Kitasatospora fiedleri: one gene and its partner. The protein of the gene in region 1 interacts with the protein of each later gene in a pairwise test. Links are inferred from orthologs where the notes say so. Each region holds a gene or a part of one and is shown in the gene's direction. Other genes may lie near its edges. The genes, in order: QMQ26_RS23895 and QMQ26_RS10720.

Region 1 (9,595 bases):
GCCAACTCCACGAGGTCACCGACCTGTTGCAGGAGACCTACCCCGAGGCGACCACCAAGCGGCTGTTCCGGATCACCGCCGAGCTGGCCCACCTGGCGGGCTTCATGTCGTACGACGTGGGCATGCACCCGAGCGCGCAGAAGTACTACGTGCTGGCGCTGCACGCGGCCAAGGAGGCCGGGGACCGCCCGTTCGGGGCGCACGTGCTGACCGACATGAGCCGGCAGATGATCCACCTGAACCGCGGCGAGGACGCGCTGGAGCTGATCCACCTCGCCCAGTACGGCAGCCGGGACACCGCCACCGCCCGCCAGCAGTCGCTGCTGTACGCGATGGAGGCGCGGGCGTACTCCACCATCGGCGAGGTCAACCGGTGCGCCCGGGCGGTGCGGCTGTCGGAGGACACCTTCAGCGACATCCGGGAGACCAACGAGGCGGCGCCGAGCTGGCTCAGGTTCTTCTCGTACGCCGAGCTGTGCGCGGAGAACGGCCACTCCTACCGGGACCTGGCGTACACCTCGGACCGCGGGCCGGCGATGGCCAAGGCCGCCGAGCCGCTGATCACCGAGGCGGTCGACCGGTTCCGGGAGGACGGCGACCACGTCCGCACCTACGCGTTCAACCTGGTCGGGATGGCCTCGGTGCGGCTGCTGCAGAGCGAGCCGGAGGAGGCCGCGAAGTACTGCGAGGAGGCGGTCGACATCGCCAAGAAGGTGCGCTCCGAGCGGCTGAACACCCGGGTCCGCAAGACCTCCGAGGCGGCCAGCCGGGACTTCCGCGGCGCCCCCGGGGTGGACCGGCTGGCCGAGCGGGTGGTGCACGACATCCCGGAGTTCGTCGCGGTGGTCTGATCCGCTCCGCCCCCGCCGCCCGCGGCCGTCCGCCCCCCGTCCGGACGGCCGCCGACATATAGCACGCGCTGTCCAGTACGCGTCACCTGCCGTGGTTCACCTTCCCGTAACGGGCGCGTCAACCGCGTCACTGCGGCGAAACACCGAGCCGCATCGGCCGAAACCCGCCTTCGGCACTCTCCTCTCATCGCCGACACGCCGGGATGGGCACGGGACAGGTAATCCCGGTCGTGGTGCGGCTCTCATTCGGAGGAGACGCCGATGCCGGACGGCTTCAGCGCGGGCGATACCGCCTTTGTGTTCATCTGTGCGGCCCTGGTCATGTTGATGACCCCGGGCCTGGCCTTCTTCTACGGAGGCATGGTCAGGGTCAAGAGCACCCTCAACATGCTGGTGATGAGCTTCATCTCACTGGCGATCGTCTCGGTGCTCTGGGTCCTGTACGGCTACTCGCTGGCCTTCGCGCCGGACGCCGGGGCCGGTCTGATCGGCAACCTCGACTTCCTGGGGATGCGCGGCATCGACCTGAACGCCCTGACCGGGACGATCCCGGTGACCGGGTTCGCGGCCTTCCAGCTGATGTTCGCGATCATCACCCCGGCCCTGATCAGCGGCGCGATCGCGGACCGGGCGAAGTTCACCGCCTGGAGCCTGTTCGTGGCGCTCTGGGTGACCGTGGTGTACTTCCCGGTCGCGCACTGGGTGTTCTTCTTCGACGGCGGCAACGGCGGCTGGCTCGGCGACCGCAACGGCGTGATCGACTTCGCCGGCGGCACCGCGGTGCACATCAACGCCGGTGCGGCCGGCCTGGCCCTGGCCCTGGTGCTGGGCAAGCGGATCGGCTTCAAGAAGGACCCGATGCGTCCGCACAACCTGCCGCTGGTGATGCTCGGCTCCGGCCTGCTGTGGTTCGGCTGGTTCGGCTTCAACGCCGGCTCCGCGCTGGCCGCCAACGGCGTGGCGGGCATGGCCTTCGTCAACACCCAGGTCGCCACCGCCGCCGCGATCCTCGGCTGGCTGGCCTACGAGAAGGTCAAGCACGGCGCGTTCACCACCCTCGGCGCCGCCTCCGGCGCGGTGGCCGGCCTGGTTGCCATCACCCCGGCCTGCGGCTCGGTCTCCCCGCTCGGCGCGATCGCGATCGGCCTGATCGCCGGCGTGCTGTGCGCCGCGGCGATCAGCCTGAAGTACAAGTTCGGCTTCGACGACTCGCTCGACGTGGTCGGCGTCCACCTGGTCGGCGGCATCGTCGGCTCGCTGCTGATCGGCTTCTTCGCCACCGGCCACGTCGGCCAGACCGCCTCCGGCCTGTTCTACGGCGGCGGCCTGGACCAGCTCGGCAAGCAGGTGCTCGGCGTGGTCGCCGTCCTGGTCTACTCGTTCGTGCTCTCCTGGCTGCTGGGCATGCTGATCCAGAAGACCATCGGCTTCCGGGTCGCCGAGGAGGTCGAGGTCTCCGGCATCGACCAGGCCGAACACGCCGAGTCCGCCTACGACTTCACCGCCGTCGGCGCCAGCCTGGTGCGCACCGCCCCGGCCGCCCCCGCGACCGCCCCCGCCGAGAAGACCGAGGTCGACGCCCGATGAAGCTCATCACCGCCGTCATCAAGCCGCACCGCCTGGACGAGGTCAAGGACGCCCTGCAGGCCTTCGGGGTGCACGGCCTGACCGTCACCGAGGCCAGCGGGTACGGCCGGCAGCGCGGCCACACCGAGGTCTACCGCGGCGCCGAGTACACCGTCGACCTGGTCCCGAAGGTCCGGATCGAGATACTGGTCGAGGACGAGGACGCCGAGCAGTTGATCGACGTGGTCGTCAAGGCCGCCCGCACCGGGAAGATCGGCGACGGCAAGGTCTGGTCGGTCCCGGTCGAGACCACCGTCCGGGTCCGCACCGGCGAACGCGGCCCCGACGCCCTCTGACCCCCGCCCGCCCTTCCTCCGATCCACTCTGATCCACCGCTGAAACCCTCCTGGCGGACCTGCCCCCGTGGCAGGTCCGCCGAAGGCGTATCCGGCACCCGCACGCACCGGGAGCAGACGTGAGCAGCACCGACCCCGCCGAGTACGGCTACCCCGCCGAGCGCGCCCGCCTGCTGGCCGACCCCGACACCACCGGCCCGCGCCGGCGCGCCGCCCTGGCCCGGCTCACCGACGACTGGCTGGCCGCCCTCTACCGGGCCGCCGGCGCCCCCGCCCGCACCGCGCTGGTCGCCGTCGGCGGCTACGGCCGGGCCGAACTCTCCCCGCGCAGCGACCTGGACCTGCTGCTGCTGCACGAGGGCCCGCTCGCCGCCGACCTGGCCGAACGGATCTGGTACCCGGTCTGGGACAGCGGCGTCGCCCTCGACCACGCCGTCCGCACCCCCGGCGAGGCCCGCAAGGTCGCCGCCGAGGACCTCAAGGCCCAGCTCGGCCTGCTCGACGCCCGCCACCTGGCCGGCGACCCGCAGCTCACCGCGGACCTGCGCTCCGCCGTCCTGGCCGACTGGCGCGCCGCCGCCCCCGAACGGCTCCCCGAGCTCCAGGAGCTCGGCCGGGCCCGGGCCGAGCGCCACGGCGAGCTGTCCTTCCTGCTCGAACCCGACCTCAAGGAGGCCCGCGGCGGCCTGCGCGACCTGGTCGCGCTGAACGCGGTCGCCGCGACCTGGCTCGCCGACGCCCCCCGCGACGGCCTGGACGCCGCCGCCCGCACCCTGGCCGACGTCCGCGACGCGCTGCACCTGACCACCGGGCGGGCCACCGAACGGCTCTCCCTCCAGGACCAGGACCAGGTCGCCGAACGACTCGGCGTGCTCGACGCCGACACCCTGCTGCGGCAGGTCTACCAGGCGGCCCGCACCGTCGCGTACGCCTCCGACGTCACCTGGCGCTCGGTCGACCGGGTGCTGGCCGAGCGCCACCGCCCGGCCCGCCGCGCCGCCCGGTTCGGCTTCCCGTTCAACGGCGCCCGGCGGGCCCCGATCGGCCCCGACGCGCCCGAGCGCCGCCCGCTCGCCGAGGGCGTGGTCGAGCAGGACGGCGAGGCGGTGCTGGCCCACGCCGCCCGGCCGGCCGCCGACCCGGTGCTGCCGCTGCGGGCCGCCGCCGCGGCCGCCCAGGCCGGGCTCACCGTCGGCTACGCCACCGTCCGGCGGCTGGCCGCCGAGACCGGGCCGCTGCCGGTGCCCTGGCCCGACGAGGCCCGTGCCCAGCTGGTCACCCTGCTCGGCGCGGGCGAAGCCTGCCTGCCGGTCTGGGAGGCGCTGGAGGCCGAGGGGCTGATCAGCCGGATGCTGCCGGACTGGGAGCGGGTCCGCTGCCGCCCGCAGCGCAACGCCGTGCACCGCTGGACCGTCGACCGGCACCTGATCGAGACCGCCGTCCGGGCCGCCGCGATGACCCGCCGCACCGCCCGCCCCGACCTGCTGCTGGTCGCCGCCCTGCTGCACGACCTCGGCAAGGGCTGGCCCGGCGACCACTCCGAGGCCGGCGAGGTGATCGTCCGCGACGTCGCCGTCCGGATGGGCTTCGACCGGCAGGACACCGACACCCTCGCGCTGCTGGTGCGCCACCACCTCACGCTGGTCGACACCGCCACCCGCCGCGACCCCGACGACCCCGCCACCGCCGACCTGATCGCCAAGACCGTCGGCACCCAGACCCACCTGGAACTGCTGCACGCCCTCACCGAGGCCGACGCCACCGCCACCGGCCCGGCCGCCTGGTCGAGCTGGCGCGCCTCGCTGGTCGCCACGCTGGTCGAGCGCACCGCCGCCCGGCTGGCCGGTGACACCAGCCCGCCCGCCGCCGACCCCGAGGTCACCGCCGACCAGGAGCGCCTGGCCGTCGAGGCCGCCCGCACCGGCGGGCCCGCGCTCACCCTGGCCGCCCACCCCGAACCGGCGGGGGAGCAGGGCACCGAGCCGATGGGCGTCGAACTCACCCTGGCCATCCCCGACCGCCCCGGCCTGCTCGGCACCGTCGCCGGGGTGCTCGCCGTGCACCGCCTCGCCGTCCGCAAGGCCGGGCTGCGCGAACTCGACCCGGTCGGCGCCGGGCCCGTCCTGCTGCTGTCCTGGACGGTCGCCGCCGAGTACGGCGACCTGCCCGAGGCCGCCCGGCTCCGGGCCGACCTGCGCCGCGCCCTGGACGGCTCGCTCGACGTCGCCCGCAAGCTCGCCGAACGCGACGCCGCCGCGCCGCGCCGCCGCGGCATCAGCACCCCGCCGCCGGTGGTCACCGTCGCCCCGCACACCGCCTCGCGGTCCGCCACCGTGCTGGAGGTCCGCGCGCACGACGCCCCCGGCCTGCTGCACCGGATCGGCCGGGCGCTGGACGTGGCCGGCGTGCGGGTGCGCACCGCGCACGTCTCCACCCTCGGCGCGGAGGCCGTCGACGCCTTCTACCTCACCTCGCCGGACGGCCGGCCGCTGGAGCGGGAGCGCGCGCAGGAGGTCGCGCGGGTGGTCAGGGCCGCCCTGGGGACCCCCTGACCCGCGGTTCGCGCAGGGGCGCAGACCGTCCGCCGGGGGTACGGCTACCCTTGGGGCGACGACAGTACCCGTACTCGATGCCGCAAGGGACCCGCGACCGACGTGTTCGACACTCTCTCCGACCGCCTCGCAGCGACGTTCAAGAACCTCCGGGGCAAGGGCCGTCTCAGCGAGGCGGACATCGACGCCACCGCGCGCGAGATCCGGATCGCCCTGCTGGAGGCGGACGTCGCGCTCCCCGTGGTCCGCGCCTTCATCAAGCAGGTCAAGGACCGGGCCCTCGGCTCCGAGGTCTCCGGCGCGCTGAACCCCGCCCAGCAGATCATCAAGATCGTCAACGAGGAGCTGATCAGCATCCTCGGCGGCGAGACCCGCCGCCTGCGCTACGCCAAGACCGGCCCGACCGTGATCATGCTGGCCGGCCTCCAGGGCGCCGGCAAGACCACGCTGGCCGGAAAGCTCGGCCACTGGCTCAAGACCCAGAAGCACACCCCGCTGCTGGTCGCCTGCGACCTCCAGCGCCCCAACGCCGTCACCCAGCTCGGCGTCGTCGCGGAGCGGGCCGGCGTCGCCTTCTACGGCCCGCAGCCCGGCAACGGCGTCGGCGACCCGGTGCAGGTCGCCCGCGACTCCGTCGAGTACGCCAAGCAGAAGCAGTACGACGTCGTCATCGTCGACACCGCCGGCCGCCTCGGCATCGACGCCGAACTGATGCAGCAGGCCGCCGACATCCGCGCCGCGATCGACCCGGACGAGGTCCTGTTCGTGGTCGACGCCATGGTCGGCCAGGACGCGGTCACCACCGCCCAGGCCTTCCTGGAGGGCGTGGACTTCACCGGCGTCGTGCTCTCCAAGCTCGACGGCGACGCCCGCGGCGGCGCCGCGCTCTCGGTCGCCCACGTGACCGGCCGTCAGATCATGTTCGCCTCCAACGGCGAGAAGGTCGACGACTTCGACGCCTTCCACCCCGACCGGATGGCCTCGCGCATCCTCGGCATGGGCGACGTCCTCTCGCTGATCGAGAAGGCCGAGCAGACCTTCTCCCAGGCCGAGGCCGAGAAGATGGCCGCCAAGCTCCAGGGCGGCGGCAAGGACTTCACGCTCGACGACTTCCTGTCGCAGCTGGAGCAGGTCCAGAAGATGGGCTCGATCTCCAAGCTGCTCGGCATGCTCCCCGGCATGGGCCAGATCCGGGACCAGATCAACAACCTGGACGACAAGGACGTCAACCGGGTCGGCGCGATCATCAAGTCGATGACCCCGGCCGAGCGGACCGACCCGAAGCTGATCAACGGCTCGCGCCGGCTGCGCATCGCCAAGGGCTCCGGCGTCCAGGTCGGCGAGGTCTCCAGCCTGGTCGAGCGGTTCTTCGAGGCTCGCAAGATGATGTCCGCGATGGCCTCCGGCAAGGGCATCCCCGGCATGCCGGGCATCCCCGGGATGGGCGGCGGCGGCAAGCGCTCCGGCAAGAAGGCCCCGGTCGCCAAGGGCAAGCGCAAGAGCGGCAACCCGCTCAAGCGGGCCCAGGAGGAGGCCGCGGCCGCCGAGCGCAAGGCCCTCGGGCCGGGCCAGGGCGCCCAGTCCGGCGGCGCGTTCGGCGTCCAGCCGGGCCAGGGTCCGGCGGACTTCCAGCTCCCCAAGGAGTTCAAGGACCTGCTGTAGGCGGCGGGGCGGCACGGACCGGGGGCGCGGGCAACCGCGCCCCCGGTCGCGTCCGCCCCCGCCACCCGTGCCCGCGCTTCCGCGCGCGGGTGCGCCATGATGTCCCGTATGCGCGTGACGATCCGAGCCCCCCGCCCCGATGACGTCGTCCCCTACGCCGAGGCGGTGCGCCGCTCCGCCGCGCACATCGGGCGGTGGAACCCGGTGGAGCCGGACGGCATGCCGGACCTGCTGAGCCGTCAGGGCGCGGGCCTGCGGACGTTCATGATCGTCGACACCGGGACCGGCGGCCTGGTCGGCAAGTGCAACGTGGCCAACATCGTGATGGCGCGGTTCTGCAACGGGGTGCTGGGCTACGACTCGTACGAGCCGTTCGTCGGGACCGGCCGGATGTCGGAGGGCATGCGGCTGGTGGTGGAGCGCTGCTTCACGCGGCCGGAGCGCGGCGGGCTCGGGCTGCACCGGCTGGAGATCAACGTCCAGCCGGACAACGAGCGGTCGATCGCGCTGGCCCGCCGGCTGGGCTTCCGGCACGAGGGGCTCACGCCGCGGATGCTGTTCCTGCAGGACGCCTGGCGCGACCACGAGCGCTTCGCGCTGACCGCGGAGGAGTGGCCGACGCCGGTGCGCTGACCGGGGCGGCCGACCGGTGCGCCGACCGGGGCGCGGCGCGGCGTTGCGCGCCGTCCGGCGGGCACCCGGTCCGTATCGTCCGACGGGTGAGCAACCCCGTGCCGCCGCGCCAGACCCCCGACCAGCCCTGGCGGTCCGAGGGGGCGCCGCCCCCTCCGCCGCCGAAGAAGAGGATGCCGGGCGGCTGGACGGGCCTGATCCTCACCGCGCTGGTGGTGTTCCTGCTCTCGGACCTGCTGCTGAGCTTCTTCGGCAACGGCGGGTCGACCACGATCTCGTACACCGAGTTCACCAAGCAGCTGAACGGCGGGAACGTCACCAAGGTCTACGCCAAGGGCGACGCCATCGAGGGCACGCTCAAGAGCGAGCGGCCCAGGCCGGACGGCGAGAAGGGCGACTACACGGAGTTCACCACCCAGCGGCCGGAGTTCGCCACCGACAACCTCTGGGGCACCCTGCAGTCGCAGAACGTCGAGGTGACGGCCCGTCCGGTGGTGCAGCAGCGCAGCTTCCTGGCGAACCTGCTGATCTCGCTGGCGCCGATGCTGCTGCTGATCGGGGTCTGGGTGCTGATCGCCCGCCGGATGTCCGGCGGGATCGGCGGCGGCGCGCTCGGCCGCAAGGCCCCGCCGAAGCCGGTGGACACCAGCCAGGGCAAGCGCACCACCTTCCGGGACGTGGCCGGCATCGACGAGGTCGAGGCCGAGCTCAGCGAGGTGGTCGACTTCCTGAAGAACCCGCAGGCGTACCGCCGGCTCGGCGCGAAGATGCCGCGCGGCGTCCTGCTGTCCGGCCCGCCCGGCACCGGCAAGACGCTGCTGGCCCGGGCCGTCGCCGGGGAGGCGGACGTGCCGTTCTTCTCCGCCTCGGCGTCCGAGTTCATCGAGATGATCGTCGGCGTCGGCGCCAGCCGGGTCCGCGAACTGTTCGCCGAGGCCCGCAAGGTCGCCCCGGCGATCGTGTTCATCGACGAGATCGACACCATCGGGCGCCAGCGCGGCGGCGGTGGCGGCATGGGCGGCCACGACGAGCGCGAGCAGACGCTCAACCAGATCCTCACCGAGATGGACGGCTTCTCCGGCTCCGAGGGCGTCATCGTGATCGCCGCGACCAACCGCGCCGAGGTCCTCGACCCGGCGCTGCTGCGCCCCGGCCGGTTCGACCGCCGGATCACCGTCAGCCCGCCCGACCGGGCCGGCCGCGAGCAGATCCTGCGGATCCACACCCGCCAGGTGCCGCTCGCCGAGGGCACCGACCTGGACGCCGTCGCCCGCACCACGCCCGGCATGACCGGCGCCGACCTGGCCAACCTGGTCAACGAGGCCGCGCTGATCGCCGTCAAGCGCCAGCAGGACGCCGTCGACCGGGCGAACCTCTCCGAGGCGCTGGAGAAGGTCCAGCTCGGCGCGGTGCGCCCGCTGGTGATGCCCCAGCAGGAGCGCGAGCGCACCGCCTTCCACGAGTCCGGGCACGCCCTGCTCGGCATGCTGCAACCCGGCGCCGACCCGGTCCGCAAGATCACCATCGTGCCGCGCGGCCGGGCCCTCGGCGTCACCCTCTCCACCCCCGACACCGACCGCTACTCCTACACCGAGCCCTACCTGCGCGGCCGGATCATCGGCGCGCTCGGCGGGATGGCCGCCGAGCAGGTGGTCTACGGGGTGGTCACCACCGGCGCCGAGAGCGACCTCGAACAACTCACCACCATCGCCCGCTCGATGGCCGGCCGCTGGGGCATGAGCGAGCGGGTCGGCCGGGTCACCGCCGTCCCCGACGACGGCCAGTCCCCGTACGGCCTGGCCGCCGCGCCCACCACGCTGGACGCGGTCGACGAGGAGGCCCGCCGGATCGTCGCCGAGTGCTGGGAGGAGGCCGTCGCCCTGCTGCACCGGCACCGCGACCGGCTCGACGCGCTGGCCGCCGCCCTGCTGGAGGCCGAGACCCTGGACGAGGACGCCGCGTACGCCGCGGCCGG
Region 2 (9,554 bases), 2.9 Mb from region 1 along the record:
CGAGGCGGGCCTGCGGGTGGTGCTGGACGTGGTCTACAACCACACCGCGGCGGCCGGGCAGGACGACAGGTCGGTGCTGGACAAGGTCGTCCCCGGCTACTACCAGCGGCTGAGCGACAGCGGCAAGGTCACCACCGACTCCTGCTGCGCCGACACCGCGCCCGAGCACGCCATGATGAACAAGCTGGTCGTCGACTCGGTGGTGGGCTGGGCCAAGCAGTACCGGGTGGACGGCTTCCGGTTCGACCTGATGGGCCTGGACCCGAAGTCGACCATGCTGGACGTGCAGGCGGCGCTGCGCGGGCTGACCCCGCAGAAGGACGGCGTCGACGGGAAGAACGTCTTCCTGTACGGCGAGGGCTGGAACTTCGGCACCGTCGCCAACGACGCCCGGTTCGTCCAGGCCACCCAGGCCAACATGGCCGGCACCGGCATCGCCACCTTCAACGACCGGATGCGGGACGCCGGCCGCGGCGGCAACTACCAGCTCTCCTCGGCCGCGCAGCAGGGCTTCGCCTCCGGCCTGTTCACCGACCCGAACGGCTCGGCGGACAACGGCACCCCGGCCGAGCAGCAGGCCCGGCTGCTGCACCAGATGGACCAGATCAAGGTCGGCCTGACCGGCAACCTGGCCGGATACCGGTTCACCGACACCGCCGGGAAGGCCGTCACCGGCGCCGGCGTGGACTACAACGGCGCGCCGACCGGCTACGCGGCCAACCCCGGCGAGGCCGTCGAGTACCTGGACGCGCACGACAACGCGGACCTGTACGACGCGCTGGCGTTCAAGCTCCCGCAGGGCACCTCGCCCGCCGACCGGGCCCGGATGCAGGCGCTGGGCCTGTCGCTGACCGCGCTGAGCCAGGGCCCGGGCTTCGCCCAGGCCGGCAGCGACCTGCTGCGCTCCAAGTCGCTGGACGCCAACTCCTTCGACTCCGGCGACTGGTTCAACGCGATCTCCTGGGACTGCCGGCAGGGCAACGGCTGGGGCCGGGGCCTGCCGATGGCGGCCGACAACAAGGAGATGTGGGACCGCGCCAAGCAGCTGCTGGCCGATCCGGCGCTGCGGGCGGACTGCAACGCGACGGCCGGTTCCACCGCGATCTACCAGCAGTTCCTGAAGATCCGCCGGTCCTCGCCGCTGTTCGCGCTGCCCACCTCGGCGGAGGTGCAGCGCCGGCTGTCCTTCCCGCTGTCCGGCACCGCCGGGGAGAACCCGGGCGTGATCACCATGCACCTGGACGGCACCGGGCTGAAGGGCGCCGAGAAGGGCCTCACGGTGGTCTTCAACGCCACCCCGACCGCGCAGACCCAGACCGTGGCGGGCCTGCGCGGCAGCCGGCAGCAGCTGCACGGGGTACAGGCGGGGGGCAGTGACCCGGTGGTCAAGCGGGCAGCTTTCGACCCGGCCTCGGGGACCTTCACGGTGCCGGGCCGGACGGTGGCGGTGTTCGTCCAGAACTGATGGTTTCCCAGCGGTAACAGGGGCCTCACCTCCGGGTGGGGCCCCGTCCCGCGTTGGCCGAAAATCGACGCCGCACGGCGATGTTTGGCATGGACCTTCTCGAATGCGTCCCATCTACCGGACCATGGGCGGCCGTTGACCGGACCGGGGCGCGGTCATTAATCAGTCAATCCGTGGCATGCATCTGTCATTCACGAGGTGTTTGCTGCCAGGATTCCCCCGGCTGCGGAGCGACAGGTAGCCCCAACCCCCGCCGGTGGAACCCTCCCCAGGACTCCGGCGGCCGCAGCCCGGCACGCGTACCCCACGTGCCCGGTACCGCGTACGTGCACCGCACCCCGCGCCGCGAACCGGCGGCAGGGGCCCCCGCTGCGCCGCAACCGCGGCCAGATTCTCTCCACCGCTCGTGACCCCGCGACGGTCGGTAAAGGAGTCCCGCATGTCTCGCCGCACGCATGCCCGCGTGAGCATGGCCGCCCTCGCGGCCACCACCGCCCTACTGGTGACCGCGATCCCGGTGGCGGTGGCCCAGGCCGCCCCCGCCGCCCCCTCCCAGACCGGCCAGGTCGCCTCCCAGCAGGCGGTGGCCGGCCACGCCCAGCTGCTCTCCGACGCGAGCAGCCGCTCGGCGACGTTCGCCCAGGACCTGGGCCTGGGCTCGGCCGAGAAGCTCGTGGTCAAGGACGCGTCCAAGGACGCCGACGGCACCCAGCACTTCCGCTACGAGCGGACCTACAACGGACTCCCGGTGCTCGGCGGCGACCTGATCGTCCACCAGGCCGCCAACGGCACCACCAAGAGCGTCGACCGGGCCTCCTCGGCCACGCTGACCGGCCTGTCCACCACCCCCAAGCTCGCCGCCGCCAAGGGCCAGGCCACCGCGCTGGCCGCCCAGTCCGGCTCCGCCCTGGAGACCGCGCCCCGCCTGGTGGTCTGGGCCGCCGACAACAGCCCGCGGCTGGCCTGGGAGACCGTGGTCTCCGGCGTCCAGGAGGACGGCACCCCGAGCAAGCTCCACGTGGTCACCGACGCCACCACCGGCGACGTGATCCAGAAGTGGGAGGGCATCGAGACCGGCACCGGCAACGGCGTCTTCGTCGGCAACGTCACCCTCGGCACCTCGCAGTCGGGCTCCAACTACCAGCTCAAGGACCCGACCCGCGGCAACATGTACACCACCAACCTGAACAACGGGACCAGCGGCACCGGCACGCTGTACTCGAAGACCACCGACACCTGGGGCGACGGCACCGTCTCCAACAAGGAGTCCGCGGCCGTCGACGCCCACTACGGCGTCGCGTCCACCTGGGACTACTACAAGAACACCTTCGGCCGCAACGGCATCCGCAACGACGGCGTCGGCGCGTACAGCCGGGTCCACTACGGCAGCAACTACGTCAACGCGTTCTGGGACGACAGCTGCTTCTGCATGACCTACGGCGACGGCTCGGGCAACACCCACCCGCTGACCGAACTCGACGTCGCGGGCCACGAGATGACGCACGGCGTCACCTCCAACACCGCGGGCCTGAACTACTCGGGCGAGTCCGGCGGCCTGAACGAGTCCACCTCGGACGTGTTCGGCACGATGGTCGAGTTCTACGCGAACCTGCCCACCGACAACCCGGACTACCTGATCGGCGAGCTGATCAACATCAACGGCGACGGCACGCCGCTGCGCTACATGGACAAGCCCTCCAAGGACGGCTCCTCCGCCGACAGCTGGTCCTCCACCGTCGGCAACAAGGACGTCCACTACTCGTCCGGCGTCGGCAACCACGCCTTCTACCTGCTGGCCGAGGGCAGCGGCGCCAAGACCATCAACGGCGTCAGCTACAACTCGCCCACCGTCAACAGCATCACCGTCACCGGCATCGGCCGGGACAAGGCCGCGGCGATCTGGTACCGGGCACTGACCACGTACTGGACCTCCACCACCAACTACGCCAGCGCCCGGGCCGGCATGCTCTCCGCCGCCACCGACCTGTACGGCGCCGGCTCCGCCGAGTACAACGCCACCGCCACCGCCTGGGCCGCCGTCAACGTCGGCTCGCTGCCCAGCACCGGCGGGCCGACCGTCACCAGCCCCGGCAACCAGTCGACCGCGCTGAACGGCTCGGTCAACCTGCAGATCGCGGCCACCGGCGGCACCGCGCCGCTGACCTACTCGGCCACCGGCCTGCCCACCGGCCTGTCGATCAACGCCTCCACCGGCAAGATCACCGGCACCGCCACCGCGGCCGGCACCTACAACGTGACCGTCACCGCCAAGGACGCCGCCAACAAGACCGGCACCGCCTCCTTCACCTGGACCGTCACCTCCGGCGGCGGCACCGGCTGCACCCCGGCCCAGCTGCTCGGCAACCCCGGCTTCGAGACCGGCACCGCCAGCCCCTGGACCGCCACCTCCGGCGTGGTCAACAACTCCACCTCGCAGGCCGCCCACAGCGGTTCCTGGAAGGCCTGGCTGGACGGCTACGGCTCCGCCCACACCGACAGCATCACCCAGACCGTCACCATCCCGGCCGGCTGCTCCGCCACGCTGAGCTACTGGCTGCACGTCGACACCGCGGAGACCACCACCTCCACCGCGTACGACAAGCTGACCGTCACCGTCAACGGCACCTCGGTCGCCTCGTACTCCAACCTCGACAAGGCCACCGGCTACACCCAGAAGAGCATCAACCTGTCGGCCTACGCGGGCCAGACCGTCACGGTGAAGTTCAACGCGGTCGAGGACTCCTCGCTGCAGACCTCCTTCGTGATCGACGACACCGCGATCCAGACCAGCTGACGCACCCGCACCCACCGCTGCCCGGCGGCCGCACCAGCGGCCGCCGGGCACCGGCGCGCCCGCTCCCGGCGCGGCCCGGCCGGGTGTCCGGGCGGTGAGATTCCGGAAACCCCCGGGCAACACGAAACACCGTCGAAACACCCGTGACGGCGGCCCGAAATCCGGCCCGGCGACACTCCCCGCATGCTCCTCGCTGACTCCCCACCCACCCTGGACAGCGGCGACACCGCCTGGCTGCTGGCCTGCACCGCGCTCGTGCTGCTGATGACCCCGGCCCTGGCGCTGTTCTACGGCGGCATGGTGCGCACCAAGAGCGTGCTCAACATGATCATGATGAGCTTCGTGTCGATCGCCGTGGTCACCGCGGTCTGGCTGCTGGCCGGCTACTCGCTGGCCTTCGGCAAGGACGCCGGCTGGGGCCTGATCGGCTCCCTCGACCACCTCGGCATGGCCGGCATCACCCCGGACAGCCTCACCGGGCACGTCCCCACCCTGCTGTTCGCCACCTTCCAGCTGACCTTCGCGATCATCACCGCCGCGCTGATCTCCGGCGCCATCGCCGACCGGGCCAAGTTCGGCTCCTGGGTGGCCTTCACCGCGGTGTGGACGCTGCTGGTCTACGTGCCCGTCGCGCACTGGGTGTTCGCCCCCGACGGCTGGGTCCTGCGCGACCTCGGCGCCCTCGACTTCGCCGGCGGCACCGTCGTCGAGGTCAACTGCGGCGCCAGCGGCCTGGCCCTGGCCCTGCTGCTCGGCCCGCGCCTGGGCTTCAAGAAGGAGGCCATGCGCCCGCACAACCTGCCGCTGGTGCTGCTCGGCGCGGGCCTGCTCTGGTTCGGCTGGTTCGGCTTCAACGGCGGCTCCGCGATGGGCGCCAACGGCCTGGCCGCCGCCGCGGTCCTCAACACCCAGGCGGCCGGCTGCGCGGGCCTGCTCGGCTGGCTGGTGGTGGAGAAGAAGCGCGACGGCCACGCCACCACCCTCGGCGCCGCCTCCGGCGCGGTCGCCGGACTGGTCGCCATCACCCCCTCCTGCGGCAGCGTCGACCTGCTCGGCGCGCTGGTCGTCGGCCTGGCCGCCGGGCTGGTCTGCTGCTACGCCGTCAGCTGGAAGTTCCGCCTCGACTACGACGACTCGCTGGACGTGGTCGGCGTGCACTTCGTGGCCGGCGTCATCGGCACCCTGCTGATCGGCCTGTTCGCCACCGCCACCATGACCGGCGGCCCCGCCGGACTGCTGCACGGCGGCGGGATCGGCCAGCTCGGCAAGCAGCTGACCGCCGTCCTGGTGGTCGCCGGGTACGCCTTCGGCATGACGTACGGCATCGGCCGGGCGATCGACCGGCTGATGGGCTTCCGGGCCGCGCCCGAGCACGAACTCACCGGCCTGGACCTCGCCGTGCACGCCGAGACCGCGTACGATCACGGCGTCCTGGGCCACGGCTCCGCCACCGCCCACGCCAGCATGCACCCGCACGGTGCGCCCGCCTCCGACAGGACCCGCCCCGCATGAAGCTGATCACCGCCGTCGTCAAGCCGTTCAAGCTGGACGAGGTCAAGACCGCGTTGCAGGAGCTCGGCGTGCACGGGCTGACCGTCACCGAGGCCAGCGGCTACGGGCGGCAGCACGGGCACACCGAGGTGTACCGGGGCGCGGAGTACCGGATCGACCTGGTGCCGAAGGTCCGGATCGAGGTGGTGGTGGAGGACGAGGACGCCGAGCGGGTCACCGACGCGATCGTGGCCGCCGCCCGGACCGGGAAGATCGGCGACGGCAAGGTCTGGGTGGTGCCGGTGGACGGCATCGTCCGGGTCCGCACCGGCGAGCGCGGGCCGGACGCGGTCTGACGATCGGTCAATCCGCTTGCTTCTCAAGGGCGTTGCGGTGCCCCGAGGTCGGGCGCGCGCGGTAATTCGCGTGCGGCCCGACCGGTTCCGGGTTAGTGTCCCGGCATGTCCTCCTTCCACCAGATCTACGGCTGACGCGGCCGGGGCAGCGCCCCGAGCCCACGCGTCCCGCCCGCCCGTGCGCGCCCCTCCGCGGCGCCCCGGTGGTGCGGTGTCCTGTCCACGCCCCGTAGAACCGGAAGCAGGTGCTCTCCGCATGAGCCGTCGTGCCCACATCGCCATGGTCGGCATCCCGGCCGTCAGCCACGTCCGCCCCAGCCTCGAAGTGATCCGCGAACTCGTGGCCCGCGGCCACCGGGTGACGTACGCCAACGACCCCGCCGTCGCCGAGCTGATCGCCCCCACCGGCGCCGAGCTCGTCCCCTACCCCTCCACCCTCCCGGTCGCCGACCACGACTGGCCGGCGGACGCGATCGGCGCCATGCGCGTCTTCCTGGAGGACGCGATCGCCGTGCTGCCCCGGCTGCGCGCCCACTACGACGCCGACCCGGCCGACCTCTACCTGTACGACATCGGCGCCTACGCGGCCCGGGCGCTCGCCGAGGCGCAGGGCCGGCCGGTCGTCCAGCTCTCGCCGACGCTGGTCGGCTGGGAGGGGTACCGGGAGGAGGTCGGCGCCCACCTGCGCGGCCTCCCGGGGGCGGACGCCTACTTCGCCCGCTTCGCCGAGTGGCTGGCCGGCAGCGGCGCCACCACGACCGACGTGGACGACTTCTCCGGCCGCCCGGCCCGGGCCGTCGCCATGATCACCGAGGCGATGCAGCCGCACGCCGACCGGGTCGACCGGAAGGCGGTGGACTTCGTCGGCCCGTGCTTCGACCTGCGGGCCGAGCAGGGCGGCTGGCAGCGCCCGGCCGGGGCCGAGAAGGTGCTGCTGGTGTCGCTGGGCTCGGCGTTCACCCGGCAGCCGGAGTTCTACCGCAACTGCCTGGCCGCCTTCGGCGACCTGCCCGGCTGGCACCTGGTGCTGCAGATCGGCCGGCACACCGACCCGGCGGAGCTGGGGGAGATCCCGGCCGGGGTCGAGGTGCACCCCTGGCTGCCGCAGCGGGCGGTGCTGGAGCAGGCCGACGCCTTCGTCACGCACGCCGGGATGGGCGGCTGCGGGGAGGGCCTGCTGGCCGGGGTGCCGATGATCGCGGTGCCGCAGGCCGCCGAGCAGTTCATGAACGCCGACCGGCTGGTCGAGCTCGGCGTGGCCCGCCGGATCGACACCGCGGACGCGACGCCGCGGGCGCTCCGCTCGGCGCTGGCCGAGCTGGTCGCGGACCCGGCGGTCGCGGCCCGCTCGCGCGAGCTGAGCGCGCGGGCGAAGTCCGAGGGCGGCACCGCCCGCGCCTGTGACCTGATCGAGCGGCAGCTGGGCTGACCTCCCGGGGCTCCGGGCCCGCGCCGGTCCGCCGCTGACGAACCGTCAGCGGCGGACCGACGCATCCGTTTTCCCCGTCCGTTCTCCCGCCGGCTTTCTCGTCCGCAGGGGCCCGCAGCCTCCCTTGACGGCCGTCCGGGCGGACCCTATGGTCATGCCACTGCAAATTTCCAGCAAGTTTCAACGAGTTTGCAGGGACTTGCAGTAGCGACCCTCCACCCGTCGCACTGACGGCACCACCCCCGCCGTCGCGGCCCCCACCCCGCCGCCCCCCGTTCCGCGACCCGCGTCCGCGGCCCGGGCTTCCCCCAGGAGTGCTCCCTTGCCCCTCTCCGCCCCCCTCGGCGGCCGGCGCCTCGCCGCCGCCGCCACCGCGCTCGCGGCGCTCGGCCTCTCGGCCGGCGCCGGGCTCTCGCTCGCGCCCGCCGCCACCGCCACCCCGCCCGGCGGCAAGGACGTCACCGCCACCCTGTTCGAGTGGAAGTTCGACTCGGTGGCCAAGGCGTGCACCGACACGCTCGGCCCCAAGGGCTACGGCTCCGTCGAGGTCTCCCCGGCCGAGGAGCACATCCAGGGCGCCCAGTGGTGGACCTCCTACCAGCCCGTCAGCTACCGGATCGCCGGCCGGCTCGGCGACCGCGCCTCGTTCCAGCGCATGGTCGGCACCTGCCACGCCGCGGGCGTCAAGGTGATCGCCGACGCGGTGATCAACCACATGAGCGCGGGCAGCGGCACCGGCACCGGCGGCACCGCGTACGGCAAGTACACCTACCCGGGCTACTACCAGGACCAGGACTTCCACTCCTGCCGGACGTCGATCAGCAACTACGGCGACCGCTCCAACGTGCAGAACTGCGAGCTGGTCGGCCTCGCCGACCTGAACACCGGCTCCGGCTACGTTCAGCAGACCATCGCCGACTACCTGAACGACCTGCTGTCCCTGGGCGTCGACGGCTTCCGGATCGACGCCGCCAAGCACATCGCCGCGAGCGACCTGGCCGCGATCAAGTCCAAGGTGAGCAACCCGAACGCCTACTGGGTGCAGGAGGTCATCTACGGCGCGGGCGAGGCCGTCCAGCCCGGCGAGTACACCGGCAACGGCGACGTGGACGAGTTCCGCTCCGCGACCTGGCTCAAGAGCGCCTTCAACGGCGGGCGGATCTCCGACCTGCAGAGCTGGGGCAGCGGCCTGCTCGGCTCCGCCCAGGCCCGCACCTTCGTCGACAACTGGGACACCGAGCGCAACGGCTCGACCCTGACCTACGCGTACGGCTCCGCCTACACGCTGGCCAACGTCTTCCTGCTGGCCGACCCCTACGGCTCGCCGAACGTCTACTCCGGCTACGCCTTCGGCGGCAACGACGACGGCCCGCCCAACGGCGGCACCGTCAACGCCTGCTACCAGGACGGCTGGAACTGCACCCACGCCTGGCGCCAGGTCGCCAACATGGTCGGCTTCCGCAACGCGGTCTCCGGCACCGGCATGACCGACTGGTGGTCCAACGACAACAACGCGATCGCCTTCGGCCGCGGCGACAAGGGCTACGTGGCGATCAACCGCGAGTCCGGCGCGCTCACCCGGACCTTCCAGACCTCGCTGCCGGCCGGCGTCTACTGCGACGTCCAGCACGGCGACCCGGTGAACGGCGGCGGCTGCACCGGCCCGACCTACACCGTCGGCGCGGACGGCAGGTTCACCGCCACCGTCGGCGCGGGCGACGCGGTCGCCCTGTACGTCGGCGCCGGCGGCAACGGCGCCACGCCCGCCCCCACCCCCTCCGCCTCGCCGTCCGCCTCCGCGTCGGCCTCGCCGACCGGCGGCAACAGCGCCACCGTCTTCTACTCGACGGACCGGAACTGGTCGGCCTACGACCTGCACTACGCGCCCAACGGCGGCAGTTGGACCACCGTCCCCGGCGTGGCCATGGACGCGGCCTGCACCGGCTGGGTGAAGAAGACCGTCGGCCTGGGCGGTGCCACCGGCCTCGCCACCACCTTCAACAACGGCAACGGCACCTG

The links.
Region 2: the proteins of QMQ26_RS23895 (region 1) and QMQ26_RS10720 interact in binary tests that used the Escherichia coli proteins (3 or more experiments, as listed by UniProt). The link is inferred for Kitasatospora fiedleri from one-to-one orthologs.

What each region holds. Positions count from the first base shown.
Region 1 is NZ_OX419519.1:5,188,523-5,198,117, forward strand. What follows is about bases 2,570-5,608. They hold QMQ26_RS23895 ([protein-PII] uridylyltransferase), read left to right. Parts: upstream 2,570-2,892; coding sequence 2,893-5,325; downstream 5,326-5,608. Other genes in these bases: QMQ26_RS23890 (P-II family nitrogen regulator), read left to right, coding at 2,570-2,773; ffh (signal recognition particle protein), read left to right, coding at 5,428-5,608. Outside these bases: transcriptional repressor NsdA, read left to right, coding at 1-851; QMQ26_RS23885 (ammonium transporter), read left to right, coding at 1,113-2,438; more of QMQ26_RS23890, read left to right, coding at 2,435-2,569; more of ffh, read left to right, coding at 5,609-6,987; QMQ26_RS23905 (GNAT family N-acetyltransferase), read left to right, coding at 7,096-7,620; ATP-dependent zinc metalloprotease FtsH, read left to right, coding at 7,707-9,595.
Region 2 is NZ_OX419519.1:2,277,118-2,286,671, reverse strand. What follows is about bases 4,439-7,436. They hold QMQ26_RS10720 (P-II family nitrogen regulator), read left to right. Parts: upstream 4,439-5,767; coding sequence 5,768-6,106; downstream 6,107-7,436. Other genes in these bases: QMQ26_RS10715 (macrolide family glycosyltransferase), read left to right, coding at 6,363-7,436; QMQ26_RS10725 (ammonium transporter), read left to right, coding at 4,443-5,771. In the rest of the region: pulA (pullulanase-type alpha-1,6-glucosidase), read left to right, coding at 1-1,465; QMQ26_RS10730 (M4 family metallopeptidase), read left to right, coding at 1,905-4,259; more of QMQ26_RS10715, read left to right, coding at 7,437-7,535; QMQ26_RS10710 (carbohydrate binding domain-containing protein), read left to right, coding at 7,858-9,554. UniProt on the Escherichia coli protein: P-II indirectly controls the transcription of the glutamine synthetase gene (glnA). P-II prevents NR-II-catalyzed conversion of NR-I to NR-I-phosphate, the transcriptional activator of GlnA. When P-II is uridylylated to P-II-UMP, these events are reversed.